DNA from 2 places in the Actinoplanes sp. CA-051413 genome. Region 2 is predicted to be linked to the other one. Evidence: riboswitches for the same ligand, from Rfam matches in the RefSeq annotation. Region 2 holds a riboswitch; the other holds the start of a gene.
What was found. Region 2 has a riboswitch for S-adenosylmethionine ahead of ACQP2Y_RS28695 (aminotransferase class V-fold PLP-dependent enzyme). Riboswitches for the same ligand answer to the same signal wherever they lie in the genome.

Region 1 (8,476 bases), 3.4 Mb from region 2:
AACGGCACCACGCTGGTCGGCCTGGGCATCGCCGCACTGACGGGCACCAAGGTGCGCCGCGGCCCCGGCGGCATCCTGATCGCGGAGGGCTACTGCCGCAAGGCGCCCCCGGCGACCTGCTTCACCATCGGCTCGGTGATCATCACCCGGCGTACGGCGGAGTGGCTGCTGGACGAGAGCCGCGCCGCGCTGCTGGCCCACGAGAGCCGGCACGCCGGGCAGTACGCGGTGCTGGGCCCGCTGTTCTGGCCGGCGTACTGGCTGTCCTGCGGCTACTCGTGGACGATGACCGGCACCTACGGCACGCGTAACGCCTTCGAGCGGCATGCGGGCCTGGAGCACGGCGGCTACCGGGTGGCCCCGCTGCGGCCGGGGCTGCGCCGGTTCAGACGGTCAGCTGCCACTGGGTCCAGCGATCCACCGGCCGGAAGCCCATCGCCTGGTTGATCCGGAGCATGTGCTCGTTCTCCTCGGCGTTGGAGGTGTCGATCGCCCGCAGGCCGGGGCGGGCCGTACGCGCGTACCGCAGGTTGTGGTTCTTGATCGTCAGCCCGAGGCCGTGCCCGCGGTGGTCCGGGTCGACGATGGTGATGTTCTGCCAGGCGTGCCAGTCGGTGTCGTTCTCGCTCGCGATCATCGTCCAGGCGACGAGGCGTCCGCTCTCCTCGTGCACGGCGCCGGTGTGGAACGTCGTACGCCTCCGGATGCGCAGGGTCTCCTCGGCCGCACGGACCCGGGCGGCGTCCACTTTCTCGGATTCCACGGCCAGTTCACCGGTGGGCGCGTCCTCGTTGAGGCGGCTGTCCAGGTAGCCGATGTCGTCCAGCAGTTCCTCGGGCGCCTGGTCCGTCCATCGGACGAGCCGGTAGCCGGCCGCCGTGGGGCTGTCGTCGGGCAAGGGGCCTTTGATGTCCAGCCGGCTGCGGATCTCCACCAGGGCCGGGATCGCGCCTGCGGCTCGCGCGAAGGCGTCGGCGTTCACGGCCTCACTGATCAGGTGCCGGCGGCCGAGCTCCGTCGCGCGGCGCACCGCGTGGGAGAGCAGGGCCCGGCCGGTGCCCCGGCGGCGGTGGTCCGGGTGGACGAACAGCTCGACGATGACGTTGGCCAGGTTGTCGAGCTGCGGCAGGTACAGCTCGAGGTGGCCGGCGGGGGTCCCGTCGTGGACGGCGAGGTACTGCTCCGCCTGGTTGCCCGGCCACGGGTGCCGCAGCCGGGTGCAATAGGTCTCGAAGGAGCTGAACGGGATGTCGGGGGCGTCCGCTTCGGCGGCGGCCCGGTCGATCTCGTAGGCCGCCCGCTCGTCGGTGAGGGGAACTATCCGCAGCATCCCGACAGCCTGCGCCGCCGGCCATCTGACCGCGACTGAGATTTGGTCGGGAGGACGCGCGCACAGCGCCTCCGGCACTGGGTCGTTGGGCCCCCAGGAGATTGTCGCCAAGCTCGAAGGTGGGGCCACGTACGGCGTCGCGTCCTCCCGCGTAGAGCATCCTGCCGAGCCGGCGACCCCCGCGCAAGTCCTCGCGGGTAGGAATTCTCGACGTTAGGCAGAGTGCTGACTACCGTGTGTCACCCGAGCAGGCCGGCATCCCGGGCGCCGCGGAGGGACGGCTTGATCCGGTGGGTGGGTCCGACCTGGCCCGCGACGGCGTCCAGGGTCTTGAGGCCCTCGCCGGTGTTGTAGACGACGGTCTCCTTGTCCGGGTCGAGCTTGCCGCTGGCCACCAGCTTCTTGAGCACGGCCACGGTCACCCCGCCGGCGGTCTCGGCGAACACGCCGGTCGTGCGGGCGAGCAGCTGGATGGCGTCGCGGATCTCGTCGTCGTCGGCGTAGTCCATCCAGCCCCCGGTGCGGGTCACGGCCTCGATGGCGTACGCGCCGGCGGCCGGGTCACCGATGTTCAGCGACTTGGCGATGCCGGTCGGCTTGACCGGGATGATCTGGTCGGTGCCGTTGTGCAGCGCGGTGGCGATCGGGTTGCAGCCGGCCGACTGGGCGCCGAAGACGGTCCAGCCGCCCTCGGGGGCCTCGACCAGGCCGATCTCCACCAGCTCGGTGAACGCCTTGTCGATCTTGGTGAGCAGCTCGCCGCTGGCCATCGGCACGACCACCTGGGCCGGGATCCGCCAGCCGAGCTGCTCGGCCACTTCGTAACCCAGAGTCTTCGAACCCTCGGCGTAGAACGGGCGCACGTTCACGTTGACGAAGGCGGTGTCCTCGAACTCGTCGGTCTCGACCAGCTCGCCGCAGAGCCGGTTGACGTCGTCGTAGGAGCCGTCGATGGCGACCAGCTCGCCGCCGTACACCGCGGTGGTGATGACCTTGCCCTGCTCCAGGTCGCCCGGGATGAAGACGATCGAGGGCACCCCGGCCCGGGCGGCGTGCGCGGCCACGGAGTTGGCCAGGTTGCCGGTGGAGGCGCAGGCGAAGCGGGTGAAGCCGAGCTCGCGGGCGGCGGTGAGGGCCACCGAGACGACCCGGTCCTTGAAGGAGTGGGTCGGGTTGGCCGAGTCGTCCTTGACCCACAGCGGGGCCCGCAGGCCGACCTCGGCGGCCAGCGCGGCGGCGCTGACCAGCGGGGTCAGGCCGGGGTTCAGGGTGACGCGGGTGGCCGGGTCCTGGCCGGTGGGCAGCAGGGCGGCGTAGCGCCAGATGTTGTGCGGGCCGGCTTCGATCTGCTCGCGGGTGACCGCGGCCAGCGCGGCGGCGTCGTACGCGACCTCGAGGGGACCGAAACACTCATAACAGGCGTGCTGCGCGGCCAGCGGGAACTCGGCGCCGCAACCACGGCACACGAGGGCACGGGCGGGGCTGGTGGACTGGCGGGGGGCGTCGACGGTGGACGTCACAATGAGGCTCCTTCTCATCTTTCCCCCGGCGTCGGTGGACGCGCGTGGGGACGGAATTAGCACCTGCCACACGCTGGGCCTCGCCATCGAGACATGTGTGGTGGTTGCCGGGGCGTCATCGGGCCGTTCCCTCAGCCCCTCTGGATGAGGTATTCAGTTGTGTCCCTCACCTTACGGCGTGGGCGGCCAAAGCGCTGCCAAGCATCCCGAGGTGTGAGCTTCAGCTCCCGGGCACGCAGCCCGTTGATCGATACACATCAATCGATTCACAGCAATCTCTGAGGTTGGAACGCGCTCTCCGGCCCTACTGTCCATTGAAAGTTATGGATTTGTTGGCCGGATGGAGGACCCCCGTGCTGTATGCGATCGATCTCGTCGCGGTGTCCGTGCTCGTCTTCGGGCTCTACTTCCCCCGGCACCGCCGCCGTGACCTCGTCGTCGCGTACCTCGGTGTCAACGTCGGCGTGCTGGCCGTGGCCGGCTCGCTCAGCTCGGGCACCGTCGGAGCCGGGCTGGGTCTCGGGCTCTTCGGCGTGCTCTCGATCATCCGGTTGCGCTCCACCGAGCTGGACCAGCACGAGGTGGCCTACTACTTCTCCGCGCTGGCGCTGGGCATCATCGGCCCGCTGGGCGGCGGTGCGGTGTGGCTGGCGCCGGCGCTCATGGCGCTCATCCTCGTGGTGATGTTCCTGGGCGACCATCCCCGGCTGTTCCGCGGCTACCGGCGCCAGGTGCTGGTCCTCGACTCGGCGATCACCGACGAGGTGGCCTTGGTCGCCCAGCTGGAACAGGTCCTCGGCGCCCGGGTGCACGCGGTCGCCGTCGAGCGGGTCGACCTGGTCAACGAGACCACGGTGGTCGAGGTCCGGTACTCGCGGGCCCGCTCGGTGGCCGGCACCCGCGTGGCTGCGACGGCCGGAGCCCGCCCGTGACCGCCGCGCCGGCCGCGCCGCCGCGGCTGGAGGGACTGGCCGGCCTCGGCCCGATCGGGCTGGCCGAGCTCACCGCGCAGGCCGAGCTGCAGGTCAGGCGGGACCGCAAGTACGTCCTGCCGCTGAGCGAGCTGGCCACGCTGCTGCCCGCGCTGGGCCGCGACACCCGGATCCTGGACATCGACGGCATCCGGCTGTTCCGCTACGCCTCGGTCTATTTCGACACTGCGGACCTTCTCTGCTTCCGGCTCACCGCGCTGCGCCGGCGCCGCCGGTTCAAGGTCCGCACGCGGACCTACCTGGACTCCGGCACGTGCCTACTGGAGGTCAAGACCGAGGGGGTACGCGGCGGCACGGTCAAGACCCGCCTGGCGTACGAGCGGCAGCACCACGACGACCTCGGACCCGGCCGCTGGTTCGTCGACGCCGTTCTCGAGGACCTGGACGTCAGCGGCCTGGTCTTCGCCCCGGCGCTGGCCACCCACTATCTGCGCAGCACTCTGTATCTCCCGGCCTCGCAGAGCCGGGTGACCATCGACATCGACCTGTCCTGGACCGGGCCGGGCCGGGCCGCGCCGGACCTGAGCCTGCCTGACCTGAGCCTGCCCGGCATCGCCGTGGTCGAGACCAAGACCCGGGCGGCGGCCTCCGAGGTCGACCGCCTGCTGTGGGCCCGGGGTCACCGCCCGGCGTCCATCTCCAAGTACGCCACCGGCCTGGCCGCTCTGCGCCCCGAGCTGCCGTCCGCCCCGTGGCGCCGGCTGCTGCGCCGGCACTTCCACCCCGCTGCCCCGGCCTGCCCCGCGCCGGCCGCCGACCGAAGGACCGAGACATGCACCGTTCCCCCGTCCTGACCGCCGCGCTCGCCGGCGCCCTGGCCCTCGTACCGGGCGCCGCCGCCCGGGCCGCCGACCCGGTCGTGCTCGCCGCGGGCCCCGCCGCGGCGCAGGCGCTGGCCGCCAACGCCCCCGACCACGACGACCCGGCCGACCACGTCTGGAGCGAGTCGGCCGTCGCCGCGGTGACCCTGACCGGCTCCGGCGCCACGTCCACCAGCAGCGGCGTCTCGATCAGCGGCAGCACTGTCACGGTCACCGCCGCCGGCACCTACCGCTTCACCGGCTCGCTCACGAACGGGCGGATCGTGGTCAACAGCACCGGGGCCGGCCTGGTACGGCTGATCCTCAACGGGGTCACCGTCGCCAACTCGGGCACCGCGCCGCTCTCGGTGGTCGCGGCCGACGAGGTCATGGTCGTGCTGGCCGACGGCACCGCCAACCGGCTCACCGACCCGGCGACGTACACGACCGCGGTGAACCCGAGCGCCGCCCTGTCCAGCGCGGCCGACCTGACCATCACCGGCGCCGGGGCGCTGACCGTCACCGGCAACGCCGCCGACGGCATCGCCAGCGACGACGGCCTGGTCATCGACTCGGGCACGATCACCGTCACGGCCAAGGACGACGGCGTCCGGGGCCAGGACTACGTCGTGCACACCGGCGGCACGCTGGGGGTCACGGCCGGTGGCGACGCGATCAAGTCCGACGAGACGACCGACGCCACCGAGGGGTACGTCTACCTGGCCGGCGGCGCCCGTACCCTCACCGCACCCGCCGGTGACGGCATCAGCGCGACCACCGACATCATCGTCGCGGGCGGCAGCCTGACCGCGACGACCGGCGGCGGCAGCACCACGGCCCCGGGCACGACCTCGACCAAGGCCGTCAAGGCCGACGTCAGCGTGGTCGTCAGCGACGGGCAGCTCAACCTGAACGCGTCCGACGACGGGATCAACTCCAACAACCTGATCACCGTCGACGGCGGCACGCTGACCGTGGCCAGCGGCGACGACGCGGTGCACGCCGACACGGCCCTGACCGTCTCCGCCGGCACTGTGACCGTGACCAGGTCGTACGAGGGTCTGGAAGCCATGCGGACCACGCTCGCCGGCGGCATCGTGACGGTGACCGCGACCGACGACGCCGTGAACGCCGCCGAGGAGGGCGTCAACGAGATGCAGGTCGCGCCCAACGCCTTCATCAAGGTCACCGGCGGCACGGTGACGGTCAGCGGCGGCACGGACGGTCTCGACTCCAACGGCATCCTGGCCATCTCCGGCGGGACGGTCATCGCCAACGGCTCGCCCACGCGCGGCGGTGGCGAGGGTGGCCTGGACTCCAACGGCGCGCTGACCATGACCGGCGGGTCCATCCTGGCCACCGGCCTGACCGCGTCGACCAGCGCGCTGCCGTCCGGTGGTCAGGCGTGGGTGGCGTACTCGTTCAGCGCGAACCAGCCGGCGGGCACGATCGTGCACCTGGCCACCGCCTCGGGCACCCAGCTCGCCTCGTTCCGCAGCACCCGGGTGCTCAAGGGTGTGCTCTTCGACCTGAGCTCGCTGACCCGCGGTACGTCGTACCGGATCTACACGGGCGGCTCGGTCTCCGGCACCGACGCGGGCGGCGGCCTCTATCTGGGCGGCACGCTCTCCGGCACCCAGGTCGCCTCGGTGACGGCCGGCAGCGGCCGCGCCTGAGCTCTCCCCGGATCGGCCGTGACCCCGCCCCTGGTCCCCCGGGCGGGGTCACGGCCCGTTTCCCCGGGAACAGTGGCGGAGAGTGATTAGGGTGACGGCGTGAATGCTGTCCTCGAGATACAGGGCCTGCGCAAGACCTATCGCAGCCGCAAGGGGGTGCGCAGGGCGCTGGACGGCTTCGACATGGTCGTCGAGGCCGGTCAGGTGCACGGCTTCCTGGGGCCCAACGGCTCCGGCAAGACCACCACGCTGCGTACGCTGCTCGGCCTGATCCGGCCCAACGGCGGCCGGATGGCCCTGCTCGGCCGGGAGGTGCCGCAGGCCCTGCCCGAGGTCGCCGGCCTGGTCGGCGCCATCGTGGAGAGCCCGCAGTTCTTCGGCAACTTCTCCGCCCGCGACACTCTCTCCCTGCTCGCCGACGCCGGCGGCGTCGAGCGGGTGCGGGTCCACGAGGTGCTGGAGCTGGTCGGGCTGCGGGACCGGGCCACCGACCGGGTCAAGACCTACTCGCTGGGCATGAAACAGCGCCTCGCGGTCGCGTCCGCCCTGCTCAAGAACCCGCAACTGCTGATCCTGGACGAGCCGGCCAACGGCCTGGACCCGGGCGGCATCCGGGAGATGCGCACGCTGATGCGCAACCTGGCCGAGTCGGGAATGACCGTGGTGCTCTCCAGCCACATCCTCGGCGAGATCCAGCTCATCTGCGACTCCGTCACGATCATCTCGGCGGGGCGCCGGGTGGCGGCCGGTGGCGTCGCCGACGTGCTGGCCCAGCACGCCACCTCCTCGGTACGGGTCCGCGTCGAGTCGCTCGCCGACCTGACCGGCTCGGCCGGGGCGCTGCGCGAGATCGGCGCCCAGGTCGTCGTCGAGCCGGACCACCTGATGGTCAGCGGCATCGCGCAGCCCGGGGCCATCACCCGGACGCTCGCCGCCCGCGGCGTCTACGTCAGCGAGCTGGCCCCGGTCGCGGTCGACCTGGAGAGCGTCTTCCTGGAGCTCACCGGCACCGCGCCGGTTGAGGGCGAGCACCGCCAGGTCGACGAGTCCGCGGCTGCCCCGGCGATCAACGGCGGGTGGGGACAGTGAGCCTCTACACGGCGGAGACCCGCCGGCTGACCAAGCGCCGCTTCACCCGGTTCTTCGTGCTCGGCACGCTGCTGGTGCTGGCCGCCATCGTGGCCGGGATGTTCTTCACCAACCACAAGGCGTCGCCCGAGCGGCTCGCCGCCGCGCAGGCCGAGGCCGACAGCCAGTACCAGTCGGCCGTGCAGCAGGCGGCCAAGGAGACGACGGACTGCCAGGCGGCCCAGGGCACGCCGGCGGCGCAGAACTATCCGCCCTGCGACCAGATCTACCAGCCGGTCCGGGACGACTTCCGCGCCGAGTGGTACATGGACCCGACGTTCAACTTCCGCGAGCAGTTCGGTTTCCTGGTGACCGCGCTCGCCGCGCTGCTGGCGGTGACGGCGTTCGTGATCGGCGCGACCTTTGTGGGCGCCGAGTGGAGCAGCGGCGGCATGATGAACCTGCTGCTGTGGCGGCCGCGCCGGCTCCAGGTGCTGGGCACCAAGCTCGGCGCGCTGCTGGTGAGCCTGGCCGCGTTCACAGCGGTGGTCTCCGCGGTGTGGACCGGGCTGTTCGTGCTGATCGCGCAGCTGCGCGGCACGCTGGCCGGGATGACCTCGGGCGCCTGGCAGTCCATCCTGCTCATGGAGCTGCGCGGGCTGGTGCTGGTGCTGGCGGCGGGCGCGGTGGGCTTCGGCCTCGCGTCGCTGGGCCGGCACACGGCGATGGCGCTGGGTGCGGCGATCGGGGCGATCATCGTGTTCCAGTTCGGCCTCGGCACCGTGCTGACGCTGGCCAAGGTGCCGTTCGTGGAGGCGTACCTGGTGCCGGTGTGGACCCAGGCCTGGATGGACAAGTCGGCCGTGGCGACCGACTGGGACTCGTGCGACTACTCCAGCACCTCCGGGTGCGAGCCGGCCACGGTCACCATCACCTGGCCGATGGCCGGCGGAGTGCTGGCGGCGGTGGTGCTCCTCGTTGTGGGGGCAGCCATGTGGACTATGCGTAGCCGAGACATTACTTAAGGTAGCTTCGGCTGCATCGGCACTCACGGACGGCGGGGATCGCCGGCTGCCACTATGCTGACGAT
Region 2 (8,476 bases):
CACGTCGCGTACTGCCGCGCCCAGCCGGTCCGTGCGGGTCACGAACTCGTCGGCGCCGCGTTCCCGTACCGTTTTCTCGTCGGTCCCGGCCGCCACCGCGACCGTGCGGATGCCGCGGATGGCGGCGAGTTGCAGCAGCAGGCCGCCGACCCCGCCCGCCGCACCGGTGACCAGCAGGGTCTGGCCTGCTCGCAGGCCCGTCAGGGACAGCGCGCGGTCGGCGGTGAGGCCGATCAGCGGGAGTGTGGCCGCCTCCGGCAGGCTCACCGAGCGGGGCGCCGGAGCGGTGGCGGACTCGTCCAGCACCACCCACTCGGCCTGCGCACCGCCGGCCGACAGGACGTCACGCAGGCCGATGACGGTGTCGCCCGGGGCGCGGCGGTGTACCCCCGGACCGGCCTCGTCGATCACGCCCGCGACATCCCAGCCCAGCTTGACCTCGTCAGCCGGCGGCAGCAGGGCCGCCTGCGTCATGGCGCCGCCGCGGGTGGACAGGTCGATGCGGTTCACGGCCGCCGCGGCGACGCGGATCCGGACCTGGCCCGGGCCGGGGCGGGGTTCGGGGACGTCGGCCACTTCCAGGACTTCGGGGCCGCCGAAGCGGCGCACGATCACGGCTCTCATGGTGGCGACGCTAGGGGCGATATCGTCGGGCGGTAAGGACGCACCCGGGAGTGCGTACCGTACGGGGAGGAGCCCGCCGCGATGGTCACGAAGTCCGCCGCAGAGCGCCGGGACGACGCGCAGCGCGCCTACAACGCCAACCTCGCCGAGTGCCCCGGCCACGACCTGCTGGGCACGCTGAGCGACAAATGGCTGACCTTGGTGGTGGCCGCGCTGGCGGACGGGCCGCTGCGGTACGCCGAACTGTCCCGCGAGGTGGCCGGGGCCAGCCAGAAGATGCTCACCCAGACACTGCGCAAGCTGGAACGCGACGGCCTGGTGGCCCGCAGCGTCACCGCGGCGGTCCCGGTGCAGGTGTCGTACGAGCTGACCGCGCTCGGCCACGAGCTGCTGCCGTTGCAGCGGGCCATCAAGGGCTGGGCCGAGACCCACATCGCCGAGGTGCACCGCGCCCGCGCCGCCTACGACGACGAAGTCGGCTGAGCCCCGCCGAACGCCTCTGGCATCCTGGGGCGGGCAACGGAGGAGGAATCATGGGGGATCGCCGGCGGGACGACTATGTGCTGACCACCGACGCCGCGCGCGTTGATGTCGGGCGGGTGCATCGGTGGCTGTGCGACGAGTCCTACTGGGCTGCCGGGCGGGACTATGACGTGGTGGGGCGGTCGATCGAGGGCTCGCTGCCGTACTCGGTCTTTCACGGCAGCGAGCAGGTGGCCTTCGCCCGGATCGTCACCGACGGGGCGACCTTCGCGTGGATCTGCGATGTCTTCGTCGCCGCGGACCACCGCGGCCGGGGACTCGGCGGGTGGCTGGTCGACAGCATCGTCGAGGACCTCACCGGCCGGGGTGTCGCCCGTCTCATGCTCGCCACCAAGGACGCCCACGACGTCTACCGGCGGGTCGGCTTCACCGGGCTCGAGGGCGCCGACCGCTTCATGGAGCTCGACCGGCGACCCACCCGCGCCGCCATCCTCGGGCAGGCCTGAGGCACCGGTCAGGGGGCGGCCGCCGCCGGGCCGGGACTCGCCGCCACCGGGTCGTCCGGCGGCCGGGCACCGCGGCGGCGGGACAGCACCCCCTGGGAGATCGCCACGCCCGTCAGCACGATCAGCGCGCCCAGCGGCTGGTTCCAGATCAGGTGCTCGCCCAGGATCAGCACGCCGACCACCGTCGCCACCACCGGCATCAGGTAGGTCACCGACGCCGACGTGCTCGCGCCGGCCACCCGGATCACCCGCATGTTGAGCACGAACGCCAGCCCGGTGCCGAGCGCGCCCAGCGCCAGCACGCAGAGCACCACCTGCAGTGACAGCTGCGTCGGGGCCGGCGGCGCGCCGGCCAGCAGCGGCGCCAGCACGGCGAGCTGGGCCAGGGCCATCAGCAGCTGCCCGCCGGCGATCGACACCCCGGAGCCGGCCCGGCCGGCGATGAACTTCTTCTGGTACGGGATCGCGACGGCGTAACACATCGCCGCGCCGAAGCACATGAGCTGCCCGGTGAGCTGCGAGCCGCCGAGGTCCCGCCAGACGCCCAGCACCACCAGCACACCGAGGAAGCCGGTCGCGATGCCGGCCACCCGGCGCGGGGTCAGCGCCTCGGTGCGGAAGACCAGCACTGCCAGCGGCAACGCGACCAGTGGGGTGGCCGCGTTCCAGATGCCGGCGAGCACCGAGGAGACGCGCTGTTCGCCGTACCCGAAGAGGGTGAAGGGCACCGAGACGCCCAGCGCGGCCACGACCGCCAGATGGCCCCACAGCCGGGCGTCGCGGGGCAGCCGGTCGCGGGTCACCGCGAGCACGATCAGCAGGACCGCCGTGCCCGCGGCGACCCGGGCGAAAGTGAGCCACAGCGGGTGCAGCTCACGCACGCCGACCTTGATGAACAGGAAGCTGGTGCCCCAGATCGCGGCGAGCGCCAGAAAGCTCGGCAGCCAGTCGCGGGGCTGGGCCGTGTCAGGGGCGGTAGGGCTACGCACCCCTGACACTCTGCCGCATGGGTACGACACTTCGCTCAGAAGGCCGCCAGCACCGAACCCTGGTACTTGTCGGCGATGAACTTGCGGACCTCGGGCGAGTGCAGCAGCTTCTCCAGCTTGACCACCCGCGCGTCGCCCTCGTCGCCGGTGCGCACCACGACCAGGTTCGCGTACGGGTTGTCCTTGCCGTCCTCCAGGGCGAGCGCGTCCTGCGCCGGCTTGAGCCCGGTCTCGATCGCGTAGTTGCCGTTGATCACCGAGAGCGCGGTGTCCTCCAGGCTGCGCGGCAGCTGGGCCGCCTCGAGCGAGGAGAACTTGAGGTTCTTCGGGTTGGTGGCGATGTCCCGCTCGGTGGCCTTGACGCCGACGCCGGGCTTGAGCGTGATCAGGCCGTTCCTGGCGAGCAGGTTGAGGGCCCGGCCCGAGTTGGACGGGTCGTTCGGGATGGCCACGACCCCGCCGGCCGGCACCTCGGCCAGCGACTTGACCTTCTTGGAGTAGACGCCCAGCGGCTCGATGTGCACCGGCTTGAGCGCGGTGAACTTGTAGCCCTTGGCCGCGACCTCCTCCTCCAGGTACGGCACGTGCTGGAAGTAGTTGGCGTCGATCTGCTTCTCCCGCAGCGCGACGTTGGGCTGGATGTAGTCGTTGAACTCGACGATGTCGAGCTTGAGGCCCTCGGCCGCGGCCAGGTTGTCCTTGACGTAGGTGAGGATCTCGGCGTGCGGGACCGGGCTGACCCCGACCTTGAGGGTGTCGTCGCCGGCGGACCCGGCGGTGTCATCGGACCCGCCGCACGCGGCCAGGCCCAGGACGAGGCCGGTCGCGGTGAGCAGGGTGGCGAGCAAGCGGCGGCGCATGAGGTGGTGCCCTTCTATCGGTGGGAGAGGCGCCGGACGACGACGTCGCCCAGCGTTTGGACGGCCTGGACGAGCACGACGAGCGCGACCACCGTGGCGATCATCACGTCGGTCTCGAAGCGCTGGTAGCCGTAGCGGACGGCGAGGTCACCCAGGCCGCCGCCACCGACCACGCCGGCCATGGCGGAGTAGCCGACCAGGGCGACGACGGTGATCGTCAGTCCGGCGACCAGGCCGGGGCGGGCCTCGCGGAGCAGGACCTTGCCGACGATCTGGCGGCGGGACGCACCCATCGCCACGGCGGCGGCCACGACGTCACCGGGCACCTCACGGATCGCCGTCTCGACGATCCGGGCGTAGAACGGGATGGCGCCGATGGTCAGCGGCACGACGGCGGCGGTGGTGCCGATGGTCGTGCCGACCACCGCGCGGGTGAACGGGATGACCGCGACCAGCAGGATGATGAACGGCAGCGACCGGCCGACGTTGACGACCAGGCCGAGCAGCGCGTTGACCGGCCGGGCGGCGAGCAGCCCGCCGCGGTCGGTCAGCACCAGCAGGATGCCCACCAGCAGCCCGCCGACGGCGGTGAGCAGGGCGGAGAAGCCGACCATCCAGGCCGTTTCCCGTACGCCGGTCCACAGCAGCTCGGAAAGCTCAGCGAAGGTCATCGCCCCGCCTCCGTCACCAGGGCGCCGCGCTCGCGGAGGTGGCTCAGCGCGGCGGCATTGTCGTCGGCGCTGCCGGGCAGGGCCAGGCGCAGCCGCCCGGCCCGGGTCGCGGCCAGCGTCTCCACTGCGCCGTGCACGATGCGCACGTCGCTGTCGAACCGCCGGGCGAGCTCGGCCACGATCGGCTCGTCGGCCGCCGCGCCACTGACCGTGACGTCGACGAGCGTCTCCCCCGGCCGCGGCTCGGCCGGCGGCAGCGGGAAGAGCCCCTGGGCCAGCTCCGAACCGGGCCGGCGCAGCAGATCGGCGACCGGGCCGGACTCGATGAACCGGCCGTCGCGCATCACCGCCGCGGCGTGGCAGATCCGCTTGACCACGTCCATCTCGTGGGTGATCAGCAGGATGGTGAGTCCCAGCCGCTGGTTGAGCTCCCGCAGCAGATCCAGGATGGACCGGGTCGTCTCCGGGTCCAGCGCGGAGGTGGCCTCGTCGGAGAGCAGCACCTGCGGCCCGGCCGCGAGCGCCCGGGCGATGCCGACCCGCTGCTTCTGCCCGCCGGACAGCTGCGCCGGGTACGCGTTCGCGCGCTCGCTCAGCCCGACCAGCTCGAGCAGCTCGGCCACCCGCCGCGCCCGTTCGGCCCGCGGCACGCCGGTGACCTCCAGCGGGAAGGCGACGTTGCCGGCCGCCGTACGGGAAGCCAGCAGCGCGAAATGCTGATGCACCATGCCCACCCGCTGCCGGGCCGCGCGCAGCGGTCCGCGTTTGAGCGCGGTCAGCTCGACGCCGTCCACGACCACGGTCCCGGCGTCCGGGCGTTCCAGCAGGTTGACGCAGCGCAGCAGGGTGCTCTTGCCCGCGCCGCTCTGCCCCAGCACGCCGAAGATCTGGCCCCGGGCGACGCTGAGATCAACGCCGTCGACCGCGACAACGGCAGCGCGCCGGCGGGAGTGGTAGGTCTTGCGCAGACCCTGGATCTGAATCACGGATGCACCGTCGAATCCTATAAAGCCGATGGGTATTGCGAAGACGGAAGATAGCCCGGACCGCCGCCGCGGGTCGATGCCCGGACGGGAGTTTGTAACGACCGTCACCGCCCGGCAGACCTGACCCCGGCGGCTCTGCTACGGTGCTTTCAGGTCATGAGTGCCAGCGCGAAGCCCCGGCTTGCTGGCCGGCAACCCTTGTGTTCGCGATGGGGTGCTCCGGGTGAGGACCGGGCCGGCGTCGACACCGACGCGGGCAAGCGCGGGCCCCGGGGCGGGGTCCCCGACCTCCCGGAGGCAGCACCATGTCCCTCGTCCTGCAGCACACCGACCTCGACGTCGTCGGCGCGGAACTGAGCGTCGACCTGCCCGATGGCACGACGGTCCCGTTCGCCCACCTCGACTACGCCGCGACCGCCCCCTGCGTGCGCGCCGCCGCGGACGCCGTGCAGAGCCTGCTCCCCTGGTACGGCAGCGTGCACCGCGGCACCGGCATCCGCTCCCAGACCTCGACCCTGGAGTACGAGCGAGCCCGCGACCTCGTCGGCGAGTTCATCGGCGCCCGGGCCGGCGACACAGTGATCTTCACCCGCAACACCACCGACGCGCTGAACCTGCTCGCCCGCGCCCTGCCGCCCGAGGCCACCACGATCGTCTTCGACGGTGAGCACCACGCGAACCTGCTGCCGTGGCGCCGCCCGCTGCGACTGCCCACGCCCGCGAGCCCGGACGAGGCCGTCGCGGCCGTCGAGCGAGCGCTGCGGGGCGTACGCGGGCGGGACGGGCCGGGACTTGGCGCTCTTGGGCTGGGCGGGCCTGGGCTGGGCGGGCCTGGGCTGGGCGGGCCGGTCCTGGTCGCGGTCACCGGGGCGAGCAACGTGACCGGCGAGATCTGGCCGGTGCGGCGGCTGGCCGACCTGGCCCACCGGTACGGCGCCCGCATCGTCGTGGACGCCGCGCAGCTCGCGCCGCACTCCCCCGTCGACCTCGCCACCCTGGGCGCGGACTATCTCGCCCTGTCCGGGCACAAGCTCTACGCCCCGTTCGGCGCCGGCGTCCTGGCCGGGCGGACCGACTGGCTCGACGCCGCCGAGCCGTACCTCAGCGGCGGCGGGGCCAGCACCGCGGTCGGCGCCGCCGCCGGGGACGTGACGTGGGCCCGCGGGGCCGCCCGGCACGAGGCGGGCACCCCCAACCTGCTCGGCGCGGTGTCGCTGGCCGCGGTGTGCGCGGCGCTGCTGCGCACCGACCGCGCCGCGCTGCACGAGCGCGAGCAGGAGCTGCTGGGCCGGCTGCGGGAGGGACTGGCCGGGATCCCGGGGGTACGGACGGTGAGCGTGTTCGGCGATCGGCAGCCCCGGGTCGGCATCGTGTCGCTCGCCCTGCCCGGCCACGACACCGCGGTGATCGCCGACCGGCTGGCCCGGGAGTACGGCATCGGGGTGCGGGCCGGGTTGTTCTGCGCCCACCCGCTGACCCGGCGGCTGACCGGGGACACAGGCACGGGTGGCTGCGGCAGCGCGACGCCGGGGCTGCTGCGGGCGAGCTTCGGGCTGGGCACGACCGACGACGACGTCGACCGCCTGATCACCGCCCTCGCCGAGCTGACCGCCCGCCCCAGCTGACCGCCCGCCTGCGGCGCTTCCGCCGATCGGAGCACCCGAGGTTGGCCGGGATGCCCAGGGGTATGTGCGGCAGGTGATACGACGCATCGCACGGATGACTCCCGGCCAGCGCCAACTGACCCGGGCCGCACCGCGGACCGCCCAGGGATTCGTCAGCCACTGGACCGCGGTGGCCGGCCTGCGGCTGCACGTACGCTCCCGGGCCGCCGCCACCGGCCGGCCGTGGGTGCTGCTGCACGGGCTGGCCGTCTCCCACCGCTACCTGATGCCGACCGCCGCCGCGCTGACCGGCGGCCCGGTGCACGTGCCCGATCTGCCGGGCTTCGGCCTGTCCAGCAAGCCCCGGCAGGTCTTCGACGTCGAGCAGCACACGGCGGTCATCGCCGCCTGGATGGACACCGAGGGCATCACCGGCGCGCGGGTACTCGCCAACTCGTTCGGCTGTCAGATCGCCGTCGAGCTGGCCGTACGGCGGCCCGATCTGGTCTCCGCGCTGGTGCTGGTCGGCCCGACGGTGGACCCGGCCGCGCCCACCGCCACCGGTCAGGCGCGCCGCTGGCTGGCCGATCTGCTCTGGGAGGACGCGCGGCAGGCCCGGATCATCGCGGCCGACGTGCGCGACGCGCGGCCTCGCCGGATCCTGACCACCCTGCGGTTGTCCGTGCGTCATCGCATCGACCACCGGCTCCCGCTGGTCCATGCGCCGGTGCTGTTCCTGCGCGGCGAGCACGATCCCATCGCGCCGCCGCGCTGGCTGCGGCAGGCCGCCCGGTTGACGCCGTACGCCGTGACCGATGTCGTGCCGGCGGCCGGGCACAACGCGATCACGACCGCCGGGACCGTCGTGGCCCGGCGGGCGGTGGCGTTCGCCGCGCACAGTGCGGTCGGGAAATAGACCAATAGCGCGTTTCGGACGGTCAAGATCGGGCACCGGGGACACGGCCCGGATTCCCGGTGCCCGGTCTCGAGACGAGGACAGTAGATGGCAGTGAAGCGCCCCCGCAGGTCAGAGCCCACCGTGCCGAGCCCGGCCGCCATGGAGCCGGCAGCGACCACCCCGCTGACCGGAGCGCTGGCGCCGGAACAGGGGTTGCAGACCGGGGAGTTCCTCACGACGGCGCAGGGTCTGCGGCTCAGTGACACCGATCATTCGCTGAAGGCGGGACCCCGCGGGCCCTCGCTGCTGGAGGACTTCCACCTGCGAGAGAAGATCACCCACTTCGACCATGAGCGGATCCCCGAGCGGGTCGTGCACGCGCGCGGGGCCGCCGCGCACGGCGTCTTCCGGGCGTACGGCAGCGCGGCTTCGGTCACCAAGGCGGGCTTCCTGGCCGAGGCCGGCAAGGAGACGCCGGTCTTCGTCCGCTTCTCGACCGTGCTCGGCTCGCGCGGGTCCGCCGACACCGTGCGCGACACCCGCGGCTTCGCCGTGAAGTTCTACACCGATCAGGGCAACGTCGACCTGGTCGGCAACAACATCCCGGTGTTCTTCATCCAGGACGGCATCAAGTTCCCGGACATCATCCACGCCGGCAAGCCGCACCCGGACCGGGAGATCCCGCAGGCGCAGTCGGCCCACGACACCTTCTGGGACTTCGTCTCGCTGCACACCGAGGCCACCCACCACGTCTTCTGGAACATGTCCGACCGCGGCATCCCGCGCTCGTACCGCACCATGGAGGGCTTCGGGGTGCACACCTTCCGCCTGGTCGACGCGGACGGCGGCACCCAC

Region 1: another riboswitch for S-adenosylmethionine. It lies ahead of thrC (threonine synthase); the one in region 2 lies ahead of ACQP2Y_RS28695 (aminotransferase class V-fold PLP-dependent enzyme).

Annotation. Positions count from the first base shown of each region.
Region 1 covers NZ_CP192100.1:9,427,916-9,436,391, forward strand. The annotation lists gene ACQP2Y_RS44505 (hypothetical protein) at 1-447, shown strand, start outside; gene ACQP2Y_RS44510 (GNAT family N-acetyltransferase) at 386-1,330, opposite strand; gene thrC (threonine synthase) at 1,570-2,850, opposite strand; SAM riboswitch class I at 2,862-3,001, opposite strand; gene ACQP2Y_RS44520 (DUF4956 domain-containing protein) at 3,204-3,782, shown strand; gene ACQP2Y_RS44525 (polyphosphate polymerase domain-containing protein) at 3,779-4,636, shown strand; gene ACQP2Y_RS44530 (carbohydrate-binding domain-containing protein) at 4,615-6,318, shown strand; gene ACQP2Y_RS44535 (ATP-binding cassette domain-containing protein) at 6,418-7,407, shown strand; gene ACQP2Y_RS44540 (ABC transporter permease subunit) at 7,404-8,411, shown strand; gene ACQP2Y_RS44545 (DUF3263 domain-containing protein) at 8,450-8,476, shown strand, end outside.
Region 2 covers NZ_CP192100.1:6,075,665-6,084,140, forward strand. The annotation lists gene ACQP2Y_RS28660 (NADP-dependent oxidoreductase) at 1-624, opposite strand, end outside; gene ACQP2Y_RS28665 (winged helix-turn-helix transcriptional regulator) at 706-1,107, shown strand; gene ACQP2Y_RS28670 (GNAT family N-acetyltransferase) at 1,158-1,613, shown strand; gene ACQP2Y_RS28675 (DMT family transporter) at 1,622-2,602, opposite strand; gene ACQP2Y_RS28680 (MetQ/NlpA family ABC transporter substrate-binding protein) at 2,638-3,462, opposite strand; gene ACQP2Y_RS28685 (methionine ABC transporter permease) at 3,477-4,133, opposite strand; gene ACQP2Y_RS28690 (methionine ABC transporter ATP-binding protein) at 4,130-5,119, opposite strand; SAM riboswitch class IV at 5,272-5,388, shown strand; gene ACQP2Y_RS28695 (aminotransferase class V-fold PLP-dependent enzyme) at 5,425-6,744, shown strand; gene ACQP2Y_RS28700 (alpha/beta fold hydrolase) at 6,839-7,639, shown strand; gene ACQP2Y_RS28705 (catalase) at 7,727-8,476, shown strand, end outside.